4 regions of the Anabaena sphaerica FACHB-251 genome follow, and region 3 is predicted to be linked to each of the others. Evidence: predicted binding sites of a transcription regulator. Region 3 holds the regulator's gene; each other region holds the start of a gene.
What was found. The regulator NtcA, encoded in region 3, controls nitrogen genes in cyanobacteria. The targets are predictions, from matches to a motif close to TNTGTANNNNNNNNTACANA.
Positions count from the first base shown of each region.

Region 1: a site for NtcA is predicted at 1,673-1,692, ahead of H6G06_RS01440 (DUF3120 domain-containing protein). Genes of this name have one in related genera too.
Region 2: a site for NtcA is predicted at 2,623-2,642, ahead of gifA (glutamine synthetase inactivation factor IF7A). Genes of this name have one in related genera too.
Region 4: a site for NtcA is predicted at 3,333-3,352, ahead of H6G06_RS09480 (DUF3155 domain-containing protein). Genes of this name have one in related genera too.

Region 1 covers NZ_JACJQU010000001.1:343,761-349,355, reverse strand. Annotated here, with positions in the region: gene H6G06_RS01450 (TIGR03279 family radical SAM protein) at 1-107, opposite strand, end outside; gene H6G06_RS01445 (undecaprenyl-diphosphate phosphatase) at 363-1,271, opposite strand; gene H6G06_RS01440 (DUF3120 domain-containing protein) at 1,695-2,474, shown strand; gene psbU (photosystem II complex extrinsic protein PsbU) at 2,836-3,264, shown strand; gene nadB (L-aspartate oxidase) at 3,439-5,118, shown strand; gene H6G06_RS01425 (hypothetical protein) at 5,173-5,433, opposite strand.
Region 2 covers NZ_JACJQU010000001.1:220,616-226,210, forward strand. Annotated here, with positions in the region: gene patX (heterocyst-inhibiting protein PatX) at 73-309, shown strand; gene H6G06_RS00860 (class I SAM-dependent methyltransferase) at 1,337-2,395, opposite strand; gene gifA (glutamine synthetase inactivation factor IF7A) at 2,717-2,917, shown strand; gene glnA (type I glutamate--ammonia ligase) at 3,135-4,550, opposite strand; gene apcB (allophycocyanin subunit beta) at 4,917-5,426, shown strand.
Region 3 covers NZ_JACJQU010000030.1:30,955-36,549, reverse strand. Annotated here, with positions in the region: gene H6G06_RS25745 (ABC transporter ATP-binding protein) at 1-89, opposite strand, end outside; gene hisB (imidazoleglycerol-phosphate dehydratase HisB) at 222-818, opposite strand; gene fabI (enoyl-ACP reductase FabI) at 916-1,692, opposite strand; gene ntcA (global nitrogen regulator NtcA) at 2,082-2,753, shown strand; gene H6G06_RS25725 (DUF3084 domain-containing protein) at 2,933-4,423, shown strand; gene H6G06_RS25720 (pre-16S rRNA-processing nuclease YqgF) at 4,547-4,984, shown strand; gene H6G06_RS25715 (DUF3146 family protein) at 5,096-5,359, opposite strand.
Region 4 covers NZ_JACJQU010000004.1:129,405-134,999, forward strand. Annotated here, with positions in the region: gene serS (serine--tRNA ligase) at 1-1,235, opposite strand, end outside; gene H6G06_RS09470 (DUF3611 family protein) at 1,291-1,860, opposite strand; gene H6G06_RS09475 (cofactor assembly of complex C subunit B) at 1,998-2,528, shown strand; gene H6G06_RS09480 (DUF3155 domain-containing protein) at 2,986-3,303, opposite strand; gene H6G06_RS09485 (GAF domain-containing sensor histidine kinase) at 3,699-5,057, shown strand; gene H6G06_RS09490 (S-layer homology domain-containing protein) at 5,167-5,595, opposite strand, start outside.

The sequences.
Region 1 (5,595 bases), on a different contig from region 3:
TTTGTCCCATTAATAGCAACAATCGCATCGCCAACTTCAAAGCCAATTTCAGCAGCAATGGATTCAGGAAGCACCTTGGTAATTTTAGCAGGATGAATGGTAGACATATATCAGGGAATAGGGAACAAGTAATAGGGAATAGGGAACAGGGAATTTAGATTTTAGATTGGAGGTAAGAATTCAGGTAGGGCAATAAGATCCCCGACTTCTTTTGTTTATTGTGTTCACAAATTATAAATTGATGTCAGAAGTCGGGGATCTAGGTATGAACGAGTGCTATAGCTGAATACTTACGATTGGAGTTCATGAAATACAATCCAAAATCCAAAATCCAAAATTAAGAACTCCTGACTCCTTTAAAATTATCCCTGCCAACCTGTTGCGATCGCTAATAAAATGGCACTACCAAAAGCCAATCTATACCAAACAAAAACAAAGGTATTTTTGGTTTGTAAGTACCGAATCAGAAATGCAATTGATAGGTAGGAAAAAATAAAGGTGGAAACAATCCCTATAACTAATAGTAAAACTATGTTATCGGGTAATTGTTGTTGCTCAAACAGCTTAAATATTTTCAGGCTTTTATAGAGGGTTGCTATTGTCAGAGTCGGAAAACCTAACAAAAATGAAAACTTCGCTGCTGTATCACGTTCTAATCCTAAAAATAAGGCAGTCGTTAGGGTTGAACCAGAACGAGAAACCCCAGGAATCAAAGCTAGAGTTTGTCCTAATCCTACCAAAATACCATCCCGAATTTGCAAGGAATCGAAACCACGCTTGCGAGTGCCAAATTTTTCTGCTAAACCTAATAAAATAGCCATGATAACTGACATTATAGCGATAATTAATGCACTTTCAGGTAAAACGTCTTTCAACAGAAAGCCAAAAATTAATGCAGGCATTGTGCCTACAGCAATACCCACAAAAATTTTCCATTCTTCCCGTTCCCAATCTTTATCCTTGAGTGCAGTAATTGCACCTTTAACAATACTAGAAATTAGTGACCAAAAATACAGCAATATTGCTATAACACTACCAAATTGAATGGCATCAACAAAATCTTTATCACCTAGTTCTTTCCAAGCAAATATCTTGGTGACAATTAAAAGATGTGCTGTACTGCTAATCGGTAAAAACTCTGTAATACCTTGTACTATACCCAAAATAAATGCCTGCAACCATTCCGGGGTTAAATTTTCCGTGTTTTCTGCCACGGCCAGCAGTTGCGAGGATAGTACACATATACTACTTGCTTCTAACATTGTCTCCATCAAACAGACTCCCACAATGGATGCGTAATTCTAGCAAATTATCCAACCTGATCCGCTGTTGTCATCAGTTTTTCCGGGCAAGTTTCACAGGCGACTGGGAGGTCACAAGAAGCAGGGGAGCAGGGAGCGGGGAGCAGGGGGGAGAGACTGGGACAAAGCTTGTACCCCGCCCCAGCCGAGCGCCCTGGAAGGGCGGGGCTTCTTACCCATGCTCCGCTTCGCTCCGCGCAGAGAGCAAGGGCTTGCTCCCCCTGCTCCCTGCCCCCTTCCCCTCTGCCTCTTTTTCAACTCCTGACTTCTGACTCCTATTTCCTATCAGTTTGAGATTTACTGAAATTTACAGTATAATAAAAATGCCCCTGGGGGGGATTTAAGAATGTGATACTGTAGATAAGTAAAGTTTAGTAACAAATATTAAAAACTTTGATTAATAATACGTTGTCCTCCTACACTACTGCCAACTCCTCTATTGAGACTGATTTGCATACCGCTGACACCAAGCACAGAGGTATGCAAGAATTAGAGTCTACCCTTTCCTTATTGCCCTCACTGCCTACTGCAATCTCTTGGAGGCAAACTTGGTTAGTGTTTGTGGCAGCAGTATTTTTGGTATCAGTACCAGTATTTATAGAAGCACCGCTAGTGCGATCGCTACCCAGTCTCAGTTTAGTAATCACAGGATTTTGGATTTGGCTGAGTTTGACATTAATGTCACGGACCCAAACCTATCTTTGGGGAGATTTACTCTTAGGATTTAGCTGGAGTTGGTTAACAGGGGCGATTTACTGGGGTTGGTTACGTTGGGAACCCTTGTGGCACTTACCCATAGAATCAATCGGCCTACCCTTCGCTATTTGGTGTCTGTGTAAAAATTGGGGCAAAGTCGGTAACTGGTTTTATCTAGGTTCTCTATTCGGCACAGTTTTAACAGATATATACTTCTACCTAGTAGACTTAATGCCCTATTGGCGGCAAATTATGAGAACAGATGCCCAGGGAGCGTCACAAATCTTAAAAAATGCCCTAGCACAAGTGCAAACTCCTTGGGGAGAAGCTTGGGCAATCATTCTGGCCTTAGCACTATTGACAGTTGGGCTAGTATCTTTAGGTAAAAAGCAACTGCATTGGTACGCCTTTAGTGGAGCAGTTTTGAGTACAATTTTAGTGGACAGTCTGTTTTTACTAGCTGCGGTTCTTGCCTAAAATTTTCAGGTACCAAATTTCAGTTACCAAAGCTCAATGATTAGCAATAAATTTTTACAAAGTAAAATCAAAAAAAAATCCCTAACGTGGTAATGACAAATAATACCCGAAGTTTCAACTTCAAGTACAGCTAAGTTGGGTAGTTCACTAAGCTGTATATTAGTTTGTGATGACTGCTGTGTGTTGATTCAGCTATCAGCTATTAACTAAGAGCATGAAGTCCGAGGCAGCAAGTAATTCATCAGCCCCTCAGTTATTAGTAGGGTTGAATTATTACTCCATACTTCTCACTTAAGCCGATAGTTGACAGCTTGTAGTTGAAAGCTTTTATTCCTGTTTGATGGAAAGAGGTAGAAAGATCGTGAAAGGATTAGTACGTTTATTAACAGTATTTAGTTTGTTGCTCGGCTGCTGGGGATGGTTAGCAACTAATCAAACAGCCCAAGCTGCTAGTTTCAACAGCTTTAGTTGGCCACAAGTTCCTGTTATGGCCATTTCACGCCAAAATAGGGCAGATCAGAAGCTGGCAACAGAATTTGGTAAAAAAATTGATTTGAATAATACCAACATTGCCGCTTTTCAACAGTATCCAGGGCTTTATCCCACCTTGGCTAAGAAAATCATCCAAAATGCTCCTTACAAGAGTGTAGAGGATGTATTGGATCTGCCAGGATTGAGTGATCGTCAAAAACAAACCTTACAAGCCAACTTAGATAACTTCGCAGTCACAGAATACGAGCCTAACTTCAACGAAGGAGACGATCGCATTAACAACGGTATCTACAGATAGATAAATCTAGTTGGTCATTGAGCAAGAGGTGACAGGTGACAGGTGACAGGAGGCAGGAGGCAGGAAAGATTTTTCCCCATCTCCCCAGTCCCCAGTCCCCAGTCCCAGTCCCCAGTCCCCAGTCCCCAGTCCCCAGTCCCAGTCCCCAGTCCCCAGTCCCCACCTCCCCTAACCTTGTCTCAGATAGATATTCCTAACCAATTTGATGTATTAGTAGTCGGCGCTGGCGCTGCTGGACTATACACAGCATTGTGTCTACCAGAAAGCTTACGCGTAGGCTTAATTACTAAAGAAACTGTGACTTTATCCGCCAGTGATTGGGCGCAAGGTGGTATTGCCGCAGCTGTAGCCCCAGAAGATTCACCCCAACTGCATATTGAAGACACTTTAAAAGCCGGGGCGGGTTTATGTGATCTCAAAGCCGTAGAATTTTTGGCTGAACAAGCCCCTAGCTGTATTCAATCCTTAGTTAACTTAGGGGTAGCCTTTGACCGTCATGGTAACACCCTAGCTTTAACTTTGGAAGCTGCCCATTCTCGTCATCGCGTTCTTCACGCCGCAGATACCACAGGTAGGGAAGTAACCACCACTCTCACAGCCCAAGTATTGCGTCGTCAAAATATCCAAGTTATTCAGCAAGCTTTGGCTTTGTCCTTATGGATAGAACCAGAAACCGGTCGCTGTCAGGGAATCAGCCTGTTTTATCAAGGCAAAGTTACATGGGTAAAGGCTGGCGCTGTAGTTTTGGCAACCGGTGGCGGTGGTCAAGTATTTGCCCAAACTACTAACCCTGCTGTGAGTACAGGTGATGGGGTGGCTATAGCTTGGCGGGCTGGGGCTGTTCTCCGGGATTTAGAATTTGTCCAATTTCATCCTACAGCCCTGACAAAACCAGGGCGCTTTCTCATCAGCGAAGCGGTACGCGGTGAAGGGGCGCATCTTGTCGATAACGAAGGGCGGCGTTTTGCTTTTGACTACGATCCAGCAGGTGAACTTGCACCGCGAGATGTGGTGAGTAGAGCTATTTTCAGTCATCTACAACGTACAGCAGATGATATTGCTACTGCCAATGTCTGGTTAGATATGCGCCCCATCCCTGCTGATAAAATTCGTCAACGGTTTCCCAACATTATTCAAGTTTGTCAGCATTGGGGTATTGATGTTTGTAATCAACCGATTCCTGTAGCCCCTGCTGCTCATTATTGGATGGGTGGTATTCTCACCAATTTGCAGAATCGTACCAATATTCCCGGTTTGTATGCTGTAGGAGAAACTGCTAGTACGGGAGTACATGGTGCTAATCGTCTAGCTAGTAATTCTCTGTTGGAATGTATCGTCTTTGGGGCGCAAATGGCAGATTTAGCCGATTTAGAGAATGAAATGTGGCGGCAGTCTCAAACTACAGAATCAGAATCTTTTCCAAATCCTTTATCTTGTATCTTGTCTTTTCATGATTGGGAAAATCAACAAGTACAATTAGAAGCTATCAGGGAAAAGTTACCTCGTTTAGTCTGGCAAAGTGCTGGTATTTGTCGAGAACAATCAAGTTTGGAAAATGCGATCGCTACAATTGAATCTTGGCAACAGGATTTCGCTACTTTACCTTTGAGTCAATTCTTGCAAAGTTTACGTCCCACAGTAGCAGCCAGTTTCAATCTACCAGATATTGATCAGCAATTGCGGCTTTGGGCAGAAACTCGTAATTTATTAGATGTAGCTTATTTAATTCTCAAAAGTGCTGCTTTTAGAAAGGAAAGCAGGGGTGGACACTACCGTCTAGATTATCCTCAACCAGACCCTGATTGGCAAGTCCACACAATTGTCCAAAATCATAGTTGGTGGAAATCTATCTGAATATTACGAACTTACCTACAATCTAAAATTTAATATCTAAATTTCAAAATTGTATTAGCGTGTTCCGGTACCATGTTGACTGGCAGGCGCACCAAAGTTGGGTGGAATATACATATCTTGACTAACAATATTCATCTCATGAGTATTGAGGTGAAAGCTTTCAATATCGCTGGAACTATTCAAAATAAAAGTATAAAAGTTGATTTTTTCCTCTGCCATTATCGGGATTAATATCAATGTACTCACTATACATAAAATCACAATACTTGTGATTCTCACATTTGGTTCGAGAGATTTTAGTAGATTTCCTAACATATAAATGCCTCCTGATTTTTTTCGCTTCCAAATGTAGATTGAATAACTTGTTGATAAAAAATCAAAACTTGAGAAATTTATTGCTAATAATAAATAGGTATTTAATCTAGAAGTGACCTGTACTGGCTTGTTGCTGAAGACAAGGAATATACAGCACAATCA
Region 2 (5,595 bases), on a different contig from region 3:
TATAAATTGTCCGGATCATTAGATAAAAGCTAAGTATCAGTGAAGTAGAGAGTTCTAAAATAGACATCTACTATGCGTGCTGCCATTTCACTTTTAGTATCGAGTCTGGTATTCGGCTCCTTAGCTTTTAACTACGAAGCAGAGTTCACTAGCCTTTCCCGGTTGCTGATTGCTAATTCTGGTTCAGGAGATCTGCTTGCAGACAATTCCAAACCCGGTCCAAACCAACCAGAACAGCCAGCGCCTCATCGCGGTAGTGGACGTAAAGAGTCAATGGAGTTTTTCAGCAATATCCATTCTCTTGTTTAACAACTGTAGCTTCAGACCGCTTGTAGGAGAATTCATTGCCAGTAAAGCAATTAAGTTATGGAATGACTGGGTGTTTATCGTCCTTTACACAAGTTGTAGAACAGAGACAGTTAAAGCACTACATCGCTCATCCACAGTTCCAGATTTTATTTTCTTTGACAGAGATATAAACAGTTAAACCACTACATAACTCAGTCATCGTTTCAGACTTTATCTTCTCTGACAAAGACACAAACAGTTAAAGCACTACACAACTTCACAAATCAGCAACGGTTGAGCATTTCCTCAAAACATCCGGTAATTGTGGTTAACCTGGCGTATATTGGTAACTTATTGACTCATATACGTACTAATCTAGCTTTCTTCAAATGCTTTTGTATTGCATTGAGTTTCTACAGGTTGAAGAGGCAAGCTGAAAAACCAGGTGAGTAGTCCTGAGTTGACACAAATATTGACAACCTTATCCAATCATGGTCAAGCATATACAAAACTACGAGTATGCCTTATGTATAGAGCTTGTCATGTTAGCAACAAAATGTTTTTCTTGTTGCTCATAATGGATTAAAATCCATCAATTAATTGCTTGCGTTTGGCTAAAGCGTGTTCGCGCAGCGTTCGCTTTGCGAATATGCTTATGGAGGGATAACCGCTCCCATGCTCCCGTTGAAGTAAGAAGTAAAGGTCTAGACTCGTCTAGGGTTTATATAGCAGAATAGGACTGTTATTTCTGTGATGAAACCGTTAAATTTGGTGTGATACCAAGCTCGTTGGAATATTTAGTATTGTTTGAGATTCATGGAACAGCCTATTAGTGTAGGGGCAGGTTCAGGCATCTGTTAAAAGTAGTGGATACGATGTTTGTTCCTGCCTCTACTGTTAATCCACAATCTCAAATCCAAATTGGTCTGATGGACTGTTAACGGTTATGCCACTGAAGGCAATAAGATTTCTGCATTATATTAAGCTGGTTTTTGACACTCCCCGGTCTAAAGACGCGGGGATTCTACATTCATAGACTCAAGGGTTTTCAGCCTTCTTTCTTATAAGCAATAAAATATTTGCTCAGAAAGTGGACTTGTATCTCTATGTCTTGAAAGCCCACTTTCTCTAATCGCTCTACCAAGTCATCAGCAATGTAATGTCTGTAGTATGGTTCATGGAACATCTTGGGGAAGCCATCCATCATATCAGCTAAGTCAGGTGAATCATTCATTTGAATCGAATCACAGATAATTAAAACTCCTCCTGGTTTGGTGACTCGGAAGCATTGCTCAATAACTGTCTGACGTACTGAAGCTGGTAACTCATGAAAAAGAAAAACAGAAGTTACAGCATGAAAATAATTATCTAGATAAGGTAATTCTTCGGCATTAGCTTGCAAAAGCTGCGGCAATTCGCCCGGATTTTGACACAATAGTTGATTAGCCTTACGCAAATAAGCTGGCGATAAATCTGTACCAAATAAAGACGCTTGAGGCATAGCTGCTCTTATCAACTTCAATGTAGCTCCTGTGCCACAAGCTACATCCAAAATGCGGAGTTGTCTTGGGGGAAGTCCCTGGAATTTTTGCAGTCCATGTTTAAGGGGAGCCAGAATCCGCCGTCTCATAGGATTGGCTGCACCACCAAAGAGAATTTCTACCTGTAAGTCATACAAGTTTGCTGACAGGTCGCTCAAATAACCATCAGTTTGGTGATGGAAGTTCTGCAAATAATAGTTGGGATAACCCTCTTGATATGTTTCTGGGGAAAAATCTTGATATCTATTTTGTGTGATTCGTTCCCACATCTGGGGTAAATCTAGACAAAGCATTGGATAGTAACGAAAAAAGTCTTCCCAGGAGTTATCAAATAATAAACTTTGGGGATATATTTGTTTTTGGGCATCCTGCCAATCTGCCTCTAGCAGCTGATTTAACCTGTTTTGTAGTTTGACAATCACCTCTGGAGAGGCGTTGCTCATTTGAACTACTGTGGGGTGGACTAGGTTTCTTAACTGTGAACTGAGGATTTTGTGAGCCAGGCCAAAGTAATTTTTGCTCTGTTGAAAGGTTTGATAAGTCAGCTTTGTTAAGTTATCCAGCATAAATAATAGGTGAAGTTTTATTGACTTTAATTATTTTATGTAACTAAAAGTCATAAATAAAGGTTTTTCTGAAAAAGCTACTCCTTTGGACTTATTTCCCAAGGGAAGATGAAGCGCAGGCAAGAAGGGATTTGACATCTGTAGCCGGAGGGGTCTCTTCTGGCTTGGGTAGCAATTTCCAGGGTTGGCGATCGCTCATTTATAAATTTTTGTAACAAAATTGTAATTCCGTAGTGTATGATACAGAATTATGGCTATTATGAATATGTGAAGCAAAAAAGTTAATCAACTATTACTAAAAAACTAGAGAGGATGGTAAGTATGTCTATTCAAGAAAAATCTCGTGCGTTAATGGTACGTCAACATCAGCAAGTTAAGAACCGTCAACAATCAATGCTGATGCGTGCTACACAGGAATTAGGTCTTCCCCAAGAACTATGCCACTACTGGAACCCCATTCAAGGGAAGATAGATCCTACTACACAAACGCTTTATAGCAGCAGTCATGCTTCCATGAGCTAAGAGTCCAGATGGATAGATTCTGAAGGAATATCTGAATAATAGTAAATATCCCAACTTGTTCTAATTCTATTTTTTAGCCAAATTGAAAACTAAAAAAAGCCACCCCAAAGGGTGGCTAAAAATTGACTTAATTGGAATATTAAGTATTAAGGGGTACAACAAGGTTGTACTCCTTTTGCGTTTGATATCCAGACGAAAACCCCTATACTGCTTGCAATTAGCAATCGTAATAGAGGAAAAATTCGTAAGGATGGGGACGCAACTGCATCTGCTTAACTTCGTTAGCCAGTTTGTAGTCAATCCAGTTTTGAATGAAATCTTCTGAGAATACGCCAGTTTCGGTTAAGAAAGCATGGTCATTTTCCAGTGCTTCTAAAGCCAATTCCAAAGAACCTGGAGTAGAAGGAATCTTAGCTAGTTCCTCTGGAGAAAGTTCATAGATATTCTTATCTAAAGGTTCACCAGGATGGATTTTGTTCTTGATACCATCAATACCAGCGCAAAGCATAGCAGCAAACGCTAAGTAGGGGTTAGAAGTCGCATCTGGACAACGGAACTCTAACCGCTTGGCTTTGGGGTTATTACCAGACAGAGGAATCCGCACAGAAGCAGAACGGTTCCCTTGGGAGTAAGCCAAGTTTACTGGTGCTTCATAACCAGGTACTAAACGCTTGTAAGAGTTTGTAGTGGGGTTGGTGATTGCTAACAATGCTGGAGCGTGTTTGAGAATACCACCAATGTAGTATAGTCCCATTTCACTCATACCAGCGTACTTGTCACCAGCAAATAAAGGCTGACCGCCTTTCCAAATAGATTGGTGACAGTGCATACCGGAACCGTTATCACCAAAAATTGGTTTTGGCATGAAAGTAACGGTTTTGCCGTACTTTCTAGCAACGTTTTTGATGACGTATTTGTAGGTCATTAGCCAGTCTGCTGCTTCGATGAGTTTACCAAAGCGGAAACCGAGTTCGCATTGACCACCAGTAGCAACTTCGTGGTGTTGCTTTTCAATAGGTACGCCACAGTCTTTCATAGTTAGCAGCATTTCTGTCCGCATATCTTGAAAGCTATCCGTTGGTGGAACTGGGAAGTAACCTTCTTTGAAGCGGGTTTTGTAGCCCAGGTTGGGGCCTTCCTCTCTACCAGTATTCCAACGACCTTCTACAGAATCTACGTAGTAGTAACCTGAGTTGGCGGTTTGGTCGTAGCGAACATCATCAAAGATGAAGAATTCAGCTTCTGGACCAAAGAAAGCTGTGTCACCAAGTCCTGTAGAAGCAAGGTAGTCTATTGCTTTTTGAGCAATTACACGGGGGCAACGGTTATACCATTCGCCTGTGCGTGGTTCTTTAATGCTACAAATAATACTTAGAGTTGGCTCTTTCATGAAGGGGTCGATCCAAGCTGTGTTTGGATCTAACACCATTGTCATGTCTGATTCTTCGATGCCTTTCCAACCCCGAATGCTGGAACCGTCGAAAGGAACACCATCAGTGAATGAACTTTCATCGATTTGGTCCTGGTACATGGTCAAATGTTGCCAAGTCCCTGGTGTATCAATGAATTTCAGATCAATCATCTGAATGTTTTTGTCTTGAATCATTTTCAAGACTTCTTTTGGGGTTGTCATTGTTACTCCTTATGTACCCATTTTCCTAAAATAAAACCAGACTTTGCCACAATATCCTCACTCTGCGGCGCTAACCCAAGTTGTGACACACCACCAGGAATATCGTAAATAGTTGACTTGAGGCAAGTTTGTGGTTTTTGTTACAGATCGTCTGGATTACAGGTTATATTAACCTTTCTTTCTTAATCTGCACAAAACAAGAAACTTCATCTTAACGGGGTCAACTTTGGCATAGAATCCTTAAGTAGTGGTATGGATGGTTTTGTGCCGTATCTATTTTATGTGAATGGCACAAAATTCTACTGGTGCATGAGTGCAACCAAATTAATATCAAATCATAGATAGTAACGATTGGGAGAAACCGGAATGCGCGATGCAGTTACAACTTTAATTAAGAATTATGACGTAGCCGGAAAATATTTTGACCGGAATGCGATTGATAGCCTCAAGTCTTACTTTGAAACTGGTACGGCAAGAGTGCAAGCGGCAGCTGCAATTAATTCTAATGCGGCAGCTATTGTTAAGCAAGCTGGTTCTAAGTTGTTTGAAGAACTACCAGAATTGATTCGTCCTGGTGGCAATGCTTATACAACTCGTCGTTATGCAGCTTGTTTGCGTGATATGGACTATTATCTACGCTATGCTACTTATGCGCTGGTTGCAGCCAATATGAATGTGTTGGATGAGCGTGTATTGCAAGGCTTACGGGAAACTTACAATTCTTTGGGAGTACCTATTAGCCCTACTGTGCGCGGTATCCAGATTATGAAGGATATTGCTAGGGAACAAGCAGCGGCTGCGGGGATTACTAATACTGCTTTTGTGGATGAGCCTTTTGATTATATGACTCGTGAATTGAGCGAACAGGATGTTTAACTAGATTTGTTGGCGAAGCGATTATAAATCGCGTCTACACAAACAAAGTCCTCATTGAGTGGGACTAATTTATGAGCGCACTTTGGCTGTTTGGGCAAGGTGCGTTTACTTTTTCTAATCCCAAATATAGCAGAAGGCAAGAGGCAATCTTGCTCTCATGCAAGAGTAA
Region 3 (5,595 bases):
TAGACTTTTCGCAACTCAGAAGTTAGGACTACTGGTGGTTGATCTACAGGATTCAGTTGAGGTTCAGGAGTTTCTGCAACAGAATTCATTGTGGTTAAATTACCAATTACCGATTGGGTGTGACTGATTACAAGTTTTACGGTATCACGATAATAAACACCACTATCTTAATGTGTCAATTATCGCCAAGCGAGTAGCTTTCTGGCGCTACCAATAGTAACTTATAACACACCTTTGGAACTGGGAATAGTTTCAGCACGACGAGGATCGATTTCTACTGCCATCCGCATAGCTCTAGCAAAGGCTTTAAAAGTTGCTTCAATAATGTGATGAGAATTAACACCATCAAATTGGCGAATATGCAAGGTCATTTGACTATGATTCACCAACGCCACAAAAAATTCTCGTACCAGTTGGGTGTCATAAGTTCCCACCCGTTGAGTAGGAATGTCTAAACCATAACTAAGATGAGGTCGTCCAGAAAAGTCCAAAGCCACCTGAATCAGAGCTTCATCCAGAGGCGCAAGGAAATTACCAAAGCGGACAATGCCTTTTTTATTACCTAATGCTTGATGTAAAGCTTGACCCAAGGTAATACCCACATCTTCATTAGTGTGGTGATCATCAATTTCCCAGTCACCTTTGGCTTGAATATCCAAATCAAACAGCCCATGAGAGGCGATTTGATGCAGCATATGATCTAAAAAGGGAATCCCTGTGGCAGCTTTGCAGATGCCTGTACCATCGAGGTTGATGGTTACTTGTACATCAGTTTCCCCGGTGGTGCGCTTAACTGTAGCAATGCGGTTGTTAGTCATGAGTCGTAAGTCATTGAAAGAAGGCACTCATGCAAAAGGCAAGAGGCAAGAGTTGATTAATTTTTCCCAGTCTCCAGTCCCCAATCCCCAATCCCCATTACATTCCCATGATTTCATATCCTGCATCTACATACAGGATTTGCCCAGTGATGCCACTAGACAAATCACTACACAAGAAAGCTGCTGTATTGCCTACTTCTAGTTGAGTGACAGTGCGACGCAGGGGTGCGACTTTTTCCACATGATGAATCATATCCAAAATGCCGCCTACTGCTGAGGATGCCAAAGTGCGGATAGGGCCTGCGGAAATACCATTAACGCGAATATTTTGGGGTCCTAGTTCTGCTGCTAAGTAACGAACACTGGCTTCTAATCCAGCTTTGGCTACACCCATGATGTTATAGTTAGGGATAGCTCGGACTGCACCCAAATAGGAGAGAGTAATAATACTACCGCCTTCTGTCATCAAAGGTTTAGCAGCACCGCTTAACTGTACCAGTGAATAGGTACTAACTTCCAAAGCTTTATTGAAACCAGAACGGGAGGTTTGACTAAAATCTCCGGTTAAATCATCTCTGTTTGCAAAAGCCAGACAGTGAATAAGGATGTCTAATTTACCCCATTGCTGGCGCACTGTTTCAAAAGTAGATTGAATTTGCTCCTCATTCTCAACGTTACAGGGAAGGAATAGGCTGGGCTTGAGGGGTTCCACCAATTCTGCAACTTTTTTCTCGAATTTGCCTTTTTCATCTGGCAAATAGGTAATGCCCAGGTTAGCACCTGCTTGGTGTAGTTGTTGAGCAATACCCCAAGCAATGGAGCGGTTATTGGCAATACCTGTGACTAGGGCGTTTTTTCCGGACAGATTCAGCATAGAAATAGGTCAATGTGATCAATCATTAGGAGCATATTTACAATACTAGAAGCTGAGTATATTTTGACCTAGTTGGGGATGGGATTTTCAAAAAATTTAATTCAGTAGGGTGTTGAGAGCGACAAAATTTCTGCAGATTGTTTAAGAAGTTATAAAGATATGGAAAATTTTTCTGCCAAAAAACCTCTTAAGTTGAGTTTGTTAAACTACTGATCAACAATTTTTAGCTAAAAATAACAACAATTAGGTATCATGATAAACAAATGAATATGAAGTGATAAATTTAAGTATAGGAAAAAACAGAAAGGTTGACGGTGCTTTCTTGATTTTTCAGGTGTATTCTTAGGTAATCAGTTTTTGTTTTTCCGGCATTGGGTAGGGGAAGGGAGATGATCGTGACACAAGATAAAGCCCTAGCAAATGTTTTTCGTCAGATGGCAACTGGAGCCTTTCCACCGGTTGTGGAGACGTTTGAACGCAACAAAACGATCTTTTTTCCCGGCGATCCCGCCGAACGAGTTTATTTTCTTCTCAAGGGTGCTGTGAAACTTTCCAGGGTATATGAGGCAGGAGAAGAAATAACGGTAGCATTGCTGCGGGAAAATAGTGTTTTTGGCGTGTTGTCATTGCTAACGGGTAATAAGTCGGATAGATTCTACCATGCAGTTGCCTTCACGGCGGTAGAATTACTTTCTGCACCAATTGAACAAGTAGAGCAAGCACTCAAGGAAAATCCAGAATTATCAATGTTGATGCTACGGGGGCTATCTTCGCGGATTCTCCAGACAGAGATGATGATTGAAACCCTTGCTCACCGAGATATGGGTTCTCGGTTGGTGAGTTTTTTGTTAATTCTCTGTCGAGACTTTGGTGTACCTTGTGCTGATGGCATTACCATTGATTTGAAGCTATCTCATCAGGCGATCGCTGAAGCCATCGGTTCTACTCGCGTTACTGTCACCAGATTGCTTGGAGATTTACGCGAGAAAAAAATGATTTCCATCCACAAGAAAAAGATTACTGTGCATAAACCTGTCACATTAAGTAAGCAATTTACTTAAAAGCTGCTGGGGGAGGAAATTGGTACAAGTTTTGTCAAGTTGTGTTTTGAGAAAAAATACCACAATCGGAGGTAATTTAAAAATTGACTAAATTCTACTTTTGCCAATCTCCTTTCCCCCACAGACAATGGTTGAAAGTAGTAGGCTGTATCTGGAAGCATTTCTGGCGGTAGTTGAAGATGGCCACCGGGTACATCCTGATAGCAGCAATTTTAATTCTGGGAGGCGTGATTGCCACAGTGGGCGATCGCATCGGCACAAAAGTTGGTAAGGCACGCCTCTCATTATTCAATTTGCGTCCCAAAAACACAGCGGTAATAGTAACTATTTTTACGGGTGGTGTGATTTCTGCCTCAACTTTAGCAATTTTATTTGCTGCTGACGAAGGATTACGGAAAGGGGTGTTTGAGTTGGAGGATATTCAAAAAGACCTCAGAAACAAGCGAGAACAACTCAAAACCGCAGAAACTGAAAAAAGCCAGGTAGAAGAAAAGCTTAATGAAGCTAGAAAAGAACAAGCTCAGGCACAGCAGGATTTACAGACAATTAATCAATCTTTACAAGCTGCCAATGCTAAACAACGGATAACACAAGCTCAACTTAACCGCACTATCAGCCAACAAGCCAAAACCCAAGCTCAACTGCAAGGCACTCAAAGCCGACTTGGTGAAGTAGTGATTCAGTACAGACAAGCTATAGCTGAACTAGAAAGCCTTTATAATCAGCGTCAGGCATTGCACAGCGCAGTAGAAGAATTAAAGGCAGAACGCCAGCGACTATATACTGAAGCCAAAAAAGCGATTGAGGAAGCCAAGACAGCCATTGAAAAACGCGATCGCGAGCTTGCTAATCGCCAAGAAGTTATTGAACAACGTGATCAGAAAATTGCTAATTTAGATACACTTATTCAAAATCGCAACTTAGAAATTAAAAAGCGAGAACAAGTAATTGCTACCAGAGAATCTCGCCTCAAAGAATTGGAAAACCAGCAAAAATACTTAGAACAGGAAGTAGCAAGGTTAGAAAAATATTATCAGTCATACCGTGACCTGCGTCTGGGTAAACTGGCCTTGGTTCGTGGTCAAGTTATAGCTGCTGGTGTAGTTCGTGTAGAGCAACCTGCTGCTGCTCGTAAAGTGGTAATCCAAATTTTACAGGAAGCTAACCGCAATGCCAACATTCAATTAAGCGAACCTGGTACAATTCCTGCAAATACAGAGCTATTGCGTGTTACCCAAGAAAGAGTTGAGCAACTAATTAAACAAATTCAAAATGGTCGAGAATATGTAGTGCGAATTTTCTCTGCGGGTAATTATGTCAGGGGAGAAAAACAGATAGAATTTTTTGCTGATGCAATGCCAAATCAACTGGTATTTTCCGCAGGTGAGATTCTAGCTACAACATCTGCTGATATGAAAACTATGACATCATATCAATTACGGCAACGTCTAGACTTGCTCATTTCTGCTTCTCAATTTCGCGCTCGCAATGCTGGTATTGTGGAAACAGTCCAGATAGATGGTACTTTTATACGCTTTTTTGCCCAATTGCAACAGTCCGAGCAACCACTGGAAATTAAAGCCATAGCAGCTGAGGATACCTATACAGCCGGTCCTTTGAGAGTAAAACTTGTAGCAATTTTGAATGGACAAGTTATTTTTAGCACGTAAATAGGTGACTGGTGACTGGTGACTGGTGACTGGTGATTGGGTGATTAATCCTTCCCATCTCCCCATCTCCCCATTTCCCCACTTCCCTATTACCTGTTCCCTGTTCCCTGTTCCCTGTTCCCTATGACTAATACACAACCAGCAATTTTAGGCTTTGATCCTGGTCGAGATAAATGTGGTGTAGCCGTGATGGGATTGGATCGGCAGCTGTATTATCATCAAGTTGTTCCTGCTACTGAGGCGATCGCTCAGATTTCGTCATTGCGGCAAAGTTTTCCTATTTCCTTAATCGTCATGGGAGACCAAACAACCGCGAAAAAGTGGAAACAGCAACTTAATCAGGAATTAATTCCATCCCTGAATATTATTTTAGTTGATGAGCGTTATACAACTCTAGAAGCACGCGATCGCTATTGGCAAATGTTTCCACCAACAGGACTCACCAAACTCTTACCAAAGGGTTTGCGACAGCCTCCGCGACCCATAGATGACATTGTAGCCATCTTATTGATTGAACGCTACCTCAACCGCTTAACTTCCAGCAGTCTTACTGACAACTGACTAATTAGGTTTACTGAGAAAATTTTTTTGTGGAGACAGGCAAGGCAATAGGCAAGAATTAATCTCAGGTTTTTGTGTACATTCTGACTCCTGGCTCCTGAATTCTTCTATTTACAGTTCTGCTCGAATAGTAAAAGCATAATCTCCCCCTGGTTCTAACTGGTAATCTTGTTTTTCCAAAAAGCGGCCGAGAGGTTCTTTAATTAAAGCGCGACCCTGGGAAGGCTTCACAGAAAGTTCTCCCCGCCGGAAATGCCACTGAAAATGCCATTCAAAATCGCCGGCGCTGACATCACCTTCAAGAAAGCCATGTTGCCAAGATTGGCGGGTGATTCTGACATGGGCGGTGGTTTCTGGTAGACGTTTAGCACTCACTATGCTGGGTGTCCAATGAGGGATAAAAAGTGAACCTTGTAGTTGACTTAATTTTTATGTACCAAAAATCTCTGAAATTGACAAATTGGCAAAGAAGGAAAAACTCTCATTTTTTACTGATGTTGCTGGTTGCGAAAATAAAAGTAGTATGAATGTATTAAATTTAACGCTTTCTGTGAAGTTGCTTAGGTAGTTAAATTGGATGGTGCGATCGCAGGATCGAGAAAAAGAAATGA
Region 4 (5,595 bases), on a different contig from region 3:
TTAATCGTTCCATCAGCTTGCTGATAGTTCTCCAAAATAGCCGCCATAGTCCTTCCCACAGCTAAACCAGAACCATTTAAAGTATGTACAAATTGCGTCCCTTTCTTACCAGCTTCCTTAAACCGAATATCCGCCCTTCTGGCTTGAAAATCAACACAATTAGAACAACTAGAAATCTCTCGATACTTACCAGAAGATGGCAACCAAACCTCTAAATCATAAGTCTTTGTTGCACCAAAACCTAAATCAGCAGTACATAAATTAATCACTCGATAAGGCAACTTTAAAGCCTGTAAAATTGATTCTGCACTTCCTACTAACTTCTCTAATTCTTCAAAAGAATCTTCCGGTTTTACTAACTTCACCAACTCCACTTTATTGAATTGATGCAACCGAATTAAACCCCGCATATCCCGTCCATAACTTCCCGCTTCTCGACGAAAACATGGAGTATATGCACAGTGATAAATTGGTAATTCTTCCGCGTTGATAATTTCTCCCCGATAAAAATTTGTTACCGGAACTTCCGCAGTCGGAATTAACCACAAATCATCATCTGCACATTTAAAACTTTCCTCTGCAAATTTCGGTAACTGACTTGTTCCTATTAACGAATCAGTATTTACTAACAACGGTGGACTAACTTCAATATATCCATTTTCAATATGCTTAGAAAGCATAAATTGAATTAATGCTCTTTCTAAAGCCGCACCCGCACCTATCAAACTCACAAACCGACTTTGGGCAATTTTTACAGCCCTTTCAAAGTTCAATATTCCCAACTTTTCCCCAATTTCCCAATGAGGTAAAATCTTCGGGTTTTCCGGTTTATATTCATCTCCCCATCTTCTCACTTCTAGGTTATCATCTTCACTTTGACCTATGGGGGTAGAATCACTAGGAAGGTTAGGAAGTGCTAAGAGTAAATCTTGAATTTGCGCTTTTAACTCTTTTTCCTGGGGTTCTAATTCGCTTAATGTGGTTTTGAGGGTGTTTCCTTCTTCCTTTAAAGCAAGAATTTCCGCATCTTGAGGATTAACACCAGATTTTACCTTTTGTCCAACCAGTTTACCAATTTCATTACTACGGGCTTGAAGTTCGTTGCGTTTTCCTTCTAATTCTCGTTGTTTTTGGCTCAAATCTAAAATAGGCTGAATGTCGTATTTACCACTACGACTGTTCAACTTGTCTTGTACGAGTTGGGGATTTTCTCTTATTTGTTTAATATCTAGCATTTTTTGCTTGTTCTTGGTCGGTTCTAAGTTGTTATATCATTTCTTCACGCAATTATCACTTGGTAATGCGATTTAGCAGAAATAGTGAAGCTACAAGCCCTGCAAAATGCGCTGAAATAGTATTTGTATTAGCCTGAACTACCAGCATATCTAAACCGCTAATAATCCGAGTGGGGTCAAATAATTGAGTAGTTACGGCTTGTGGAGATATTGACCTAGCTACCAGCGTACCAACTATTGCTTGCGCTCCCAAAAGTGTCACCAGAATCCCTCCTAAGTTCACCCATAGCCCCAATCTTAATATTTGCACGCTTTCTAGTTTACGGGGACGATTGGCAGGATTGGAGGAATCTAGTTGTTTGCCAATTCTGGTGTAACGATAGGCTAAGTACATCCCCACACCTAAAACAACTAGCCCACAAACAGCCAGAAATACGCCAAATCCAGTTCCAGGATTGTTGTTGGGACTACCTGCTCTTTGACTGAAAAATGCGAATAATAATACTATTATCCCAGAAATTACACCTAGTACAAGTTGAATCCAGAAACTAATCCAACCAGCGAGTCGAAATATTTGGGCGATCGCTCGAATATTAGAGGATGGGGTTTCGGAGTTTTGTGTCATAAGGAACTGGGGATAGGGGACTGGGGATTGAGGATTGGGAAAAAACAATTATTGTCTAGCCTAAAAATCCTGACAATCCCTATCAAGAATAATTGATAATGAATAAGTCAGATCAAGTGAAACAGTAACAATTAATTATGGATACTGCTATTGTGCCATCTACTTTCCTGCTAACTTTGTTGTTATCGGTGGGACTGTTTTTCTTTATCCGCGCTTCTACTAAAGACCGCACAGAAAAAGCGCAATTAGTATCTGAGCAAGATGAAGCTAGTTTGATGACTCAACTCAAGGAGTATTTTCGCTCCCGCTCCTACCGTGTTACATCTGTAGACCAAGAAAAAAACCAAGTCACTTTTGAAGGGTTTGTCAGACCTAGCTGGTTTTTAGCTATCTTTTTAACTGTTTTAGCAGCCGTTGGTTTTGCTTGTCTATCTCTGGTTTTAGCTCAACTTTCTTCGAGTCAAAGTCCGTTTTTACTGTCCTTAGTCCTGTTATCTCCCTTGAGTGGTATATTTTATTGGCAAAAAGCTGGGAGAATTGAGAAAGTGTCACTCACAATGGATTCTATCCAAAATGAACAACACTCCTCAAGTATCATCACTGTTATTGCCCATCGAGATGAACTCGCTGAGTTACAGAGGGTTTTACAGTTAAAGATGGTTGATTGAAGGTTTTTAGTTTTTGCTTGAGAGAAGCACGTCCTGATGATGAAGTGCAAACTTCTGACTGACTTTTGAGGAAAAGGAACAGTAGGGAGGAGGCAGAAAAAATCTAAAGTTGGCAGTTTTGCTAACGATTTCTGTCATCGACAAAATTTAAATCTAAATCTAAATTTGCTGACAGATAATTTTGGCAACTGTAGCCAAAATATTCAAAGCAAGACGCTTTTGTATGTGCTTGATTTTGTTGCTACTCCCTTCTGGATCAGCATACTAGATATCAAATTATGCAACCGCAGGCTGCAAAGGATTTGATGATCTAATTTGGATAAGCTTTACTGGCAGTTCAGCTACAAACTTAAAAAAAATTGAATTTTTGCATAAACTGATCAATTTTGCCAGTTAATTAATGTCAGAGTCAGAAGTAAGAAGTCAGATTCAATGCGTAAGAGGATCATTCTAGATGTTAACGAGTAGCCACCGCCACTAATTCTTGACCAGCGGGAGCTTCCAAGACCCTCAGACTGGGAAACAAGAAATGATTTTCTTCTACGTATTGAGCGCCAAACAGACCTTTTTCCGCCCAGAAATAACGGTCTGTGGTGTGTTCGTTCCGTTTTACAAGTAGCAAGGCAGGAGGCAAAATACCTTCAGCTTGAATAAATTTTCTCGCTGCTGTCACAGGTTTATCTTCGCCACTTTCGATGCTGTATTGAGGCACGTGTTCTAAAATCCGTCGTCCTTCTTGACGACGACGACTTTTCCGTTTACGTCTCCTTGCCAACCTATTGTCCTCCTCTTTCAAGCTATAAGATTGTAGTCATAGCTACAAAACCCGTCGTAATTATATAAGTTATATTTGAAAAAATCAATGGTTTTTAACGTTTTGATACAACCCTAGTCATCCTTTGGAAATTTAGAGAAATTATCTGTAGCTAAGTAATGAGTGCAAGTACAGTGAAAATAACTAGAAGGCGGCCAATAAACCACAAATTAGTAGATTTGATGAGCATTTCAGCCAACTGCCTCTAGCTCTGTATTTTCTGGGAGTAAAAATATCATTCCCGGGAATAAAGCATTAATGAGAAGATTTAGTTAAGCTGAAAGTGCGATCGCGAAAAATTTAGCATCTTTTCTATTTGTCCCTGCTAGTCCATAATTTTGAGCAAGAGCTAAAAAATGTTAATGTCTGCCAGTTCTGATTTTATTGCTCTATGCCAAGAGCAAATATCTCTATTAACCCAAGGACTGGGAGCGTCTTTGAGTGTTGTCTACTTAACGCAAGAATTAGTAGATAGCCCCACAGGTGAGGCTCAATTGATCCCTGTGGTGGTTTCCCCTGAGACAGCAAGATTAAAGTACAGAGATCAACTAGCCCAGGGGACAGTCAACAAGCAAATCAAATTTGGTCAGATTTTGGCATTACCGAATCACCGGAGCAAGTTATTGACAGCAGGACTAGTCTCTGCTCCTCCTTCCCAGGAGTCAGAAAGTACAAATACAGCCCCTCCAAATTTAGAAGATGAATATATATTTAGTGGCAATCAAATTGTTTTACCTCTGATTTATGAAGGTGTGATGATGGGGTTATTGGTAACGGGAAGGGAAGATCGAGCCTGGAATGAAGGGGAGGAAAGCGAAATTCAGCGCATAGCCAAAACTATAGCGATCGCTTGCATTTTAGATCAGCGTCGAGCTTGGTTACAGCAGCAGTTACATCAACAGCAAGTTCTTCAAGAACAACAAAGGGATTTACTGGATAATCTTTTGCATCAGTTTCGCAACCCTTTGACGGCTATCCGCACTTTTGGGAAACTCCTGTTTAAGCGACTGCGACCAACAGACCCTAACCGAGATGTAGCGACTAGTATAGTGCGGGAAACTGATCGCCTGCAAGAATTGCTGCTACAGTTTGATCAAGTGATAGACTTGACTGATGCAGATTTAACACCCATTCCCCTAGCAGAATCTCAGGTTGTTGTCGAAGCATCGGTGCAGAAAGAAGCCAAACCACCACTATTATTGCCAGGAACAGGGGAAAATGCTACTGATTGCGACTTAACAGATTTATTAGCACTATTATTAAAATCGGCTCAAGCTATTGCTCAAGAACGAAATCTGGAATTAATAACTGATCTTCCTGAAAATTTACCATTAACAAAAGCTAATCTTAAAGCATTAAGAGAAGTTTTGAGTAATATTATTGATAATGCTTTGAAATATACCCCTGCTGGTGGGAAAATTTGGATTCAAGCTGGACAGAAAAAAGCTAATTTTCAAGGCATTGCGATTAGTGATACAGGTCCGGGTATTCCAGCAGAAGATTTAGAGCATTTGGGGGAAAGACATTACCGAGGTGTACAGGCGCAAACAGAAATTCCCGGTACAGGTTTGGGAATTGCGATCGCCAAACAATTGATAGAACAAATGCAGGGAGAAATAGAAGTTTTTAGCCCCGCATTTAATTCAAAAATTACTTCACTTCAACATCCAGGAACTACCTTTATTATTTGGTTGCCTGAAGTTAAAGACTGGTAATTGGTAATTAGTAATTGGTAATTGGTGATTGGTGATGGGGAAATAAGGGAACAGGGAACAGAATTTTTGACTTTTGACTTTTGACTTGATTCTCCCCAGTCCCCAGTCACTATTGCAGAGAAATTAACAAATTTTGGTTAATTGTCATTTCTAAATCTGTATTGGGTTCAATAGCAATTAAATCAACACTATTCCTACCAAAGAAAAGACCAATCAGCGCCCCAATACCAGCACCTCCGAGAATTTCTTCTGTAGCAATAGCGCGATCGCCTGTCACCGCAGATACTGCGGCAGCTGCTCCTGCTCCTAATACGGTATTTTTGATAATTGAAGTGGTGCTAGTGCCTTTTCTCACAGTTTCAGTTTTGGTAATCACATCAGAAGTGGCAATAAGGTTATATTCTTTACCATTGGTCAAAATTAATTTTTGAGCCACAAACTGAGAACCACCTTGAGCAGGTTTGAGTTCACCGATCACCTGACTACCAGCAGGAATAACCACTGTTCCATCTTGGGTAATTACACTTTGTGATGTTGT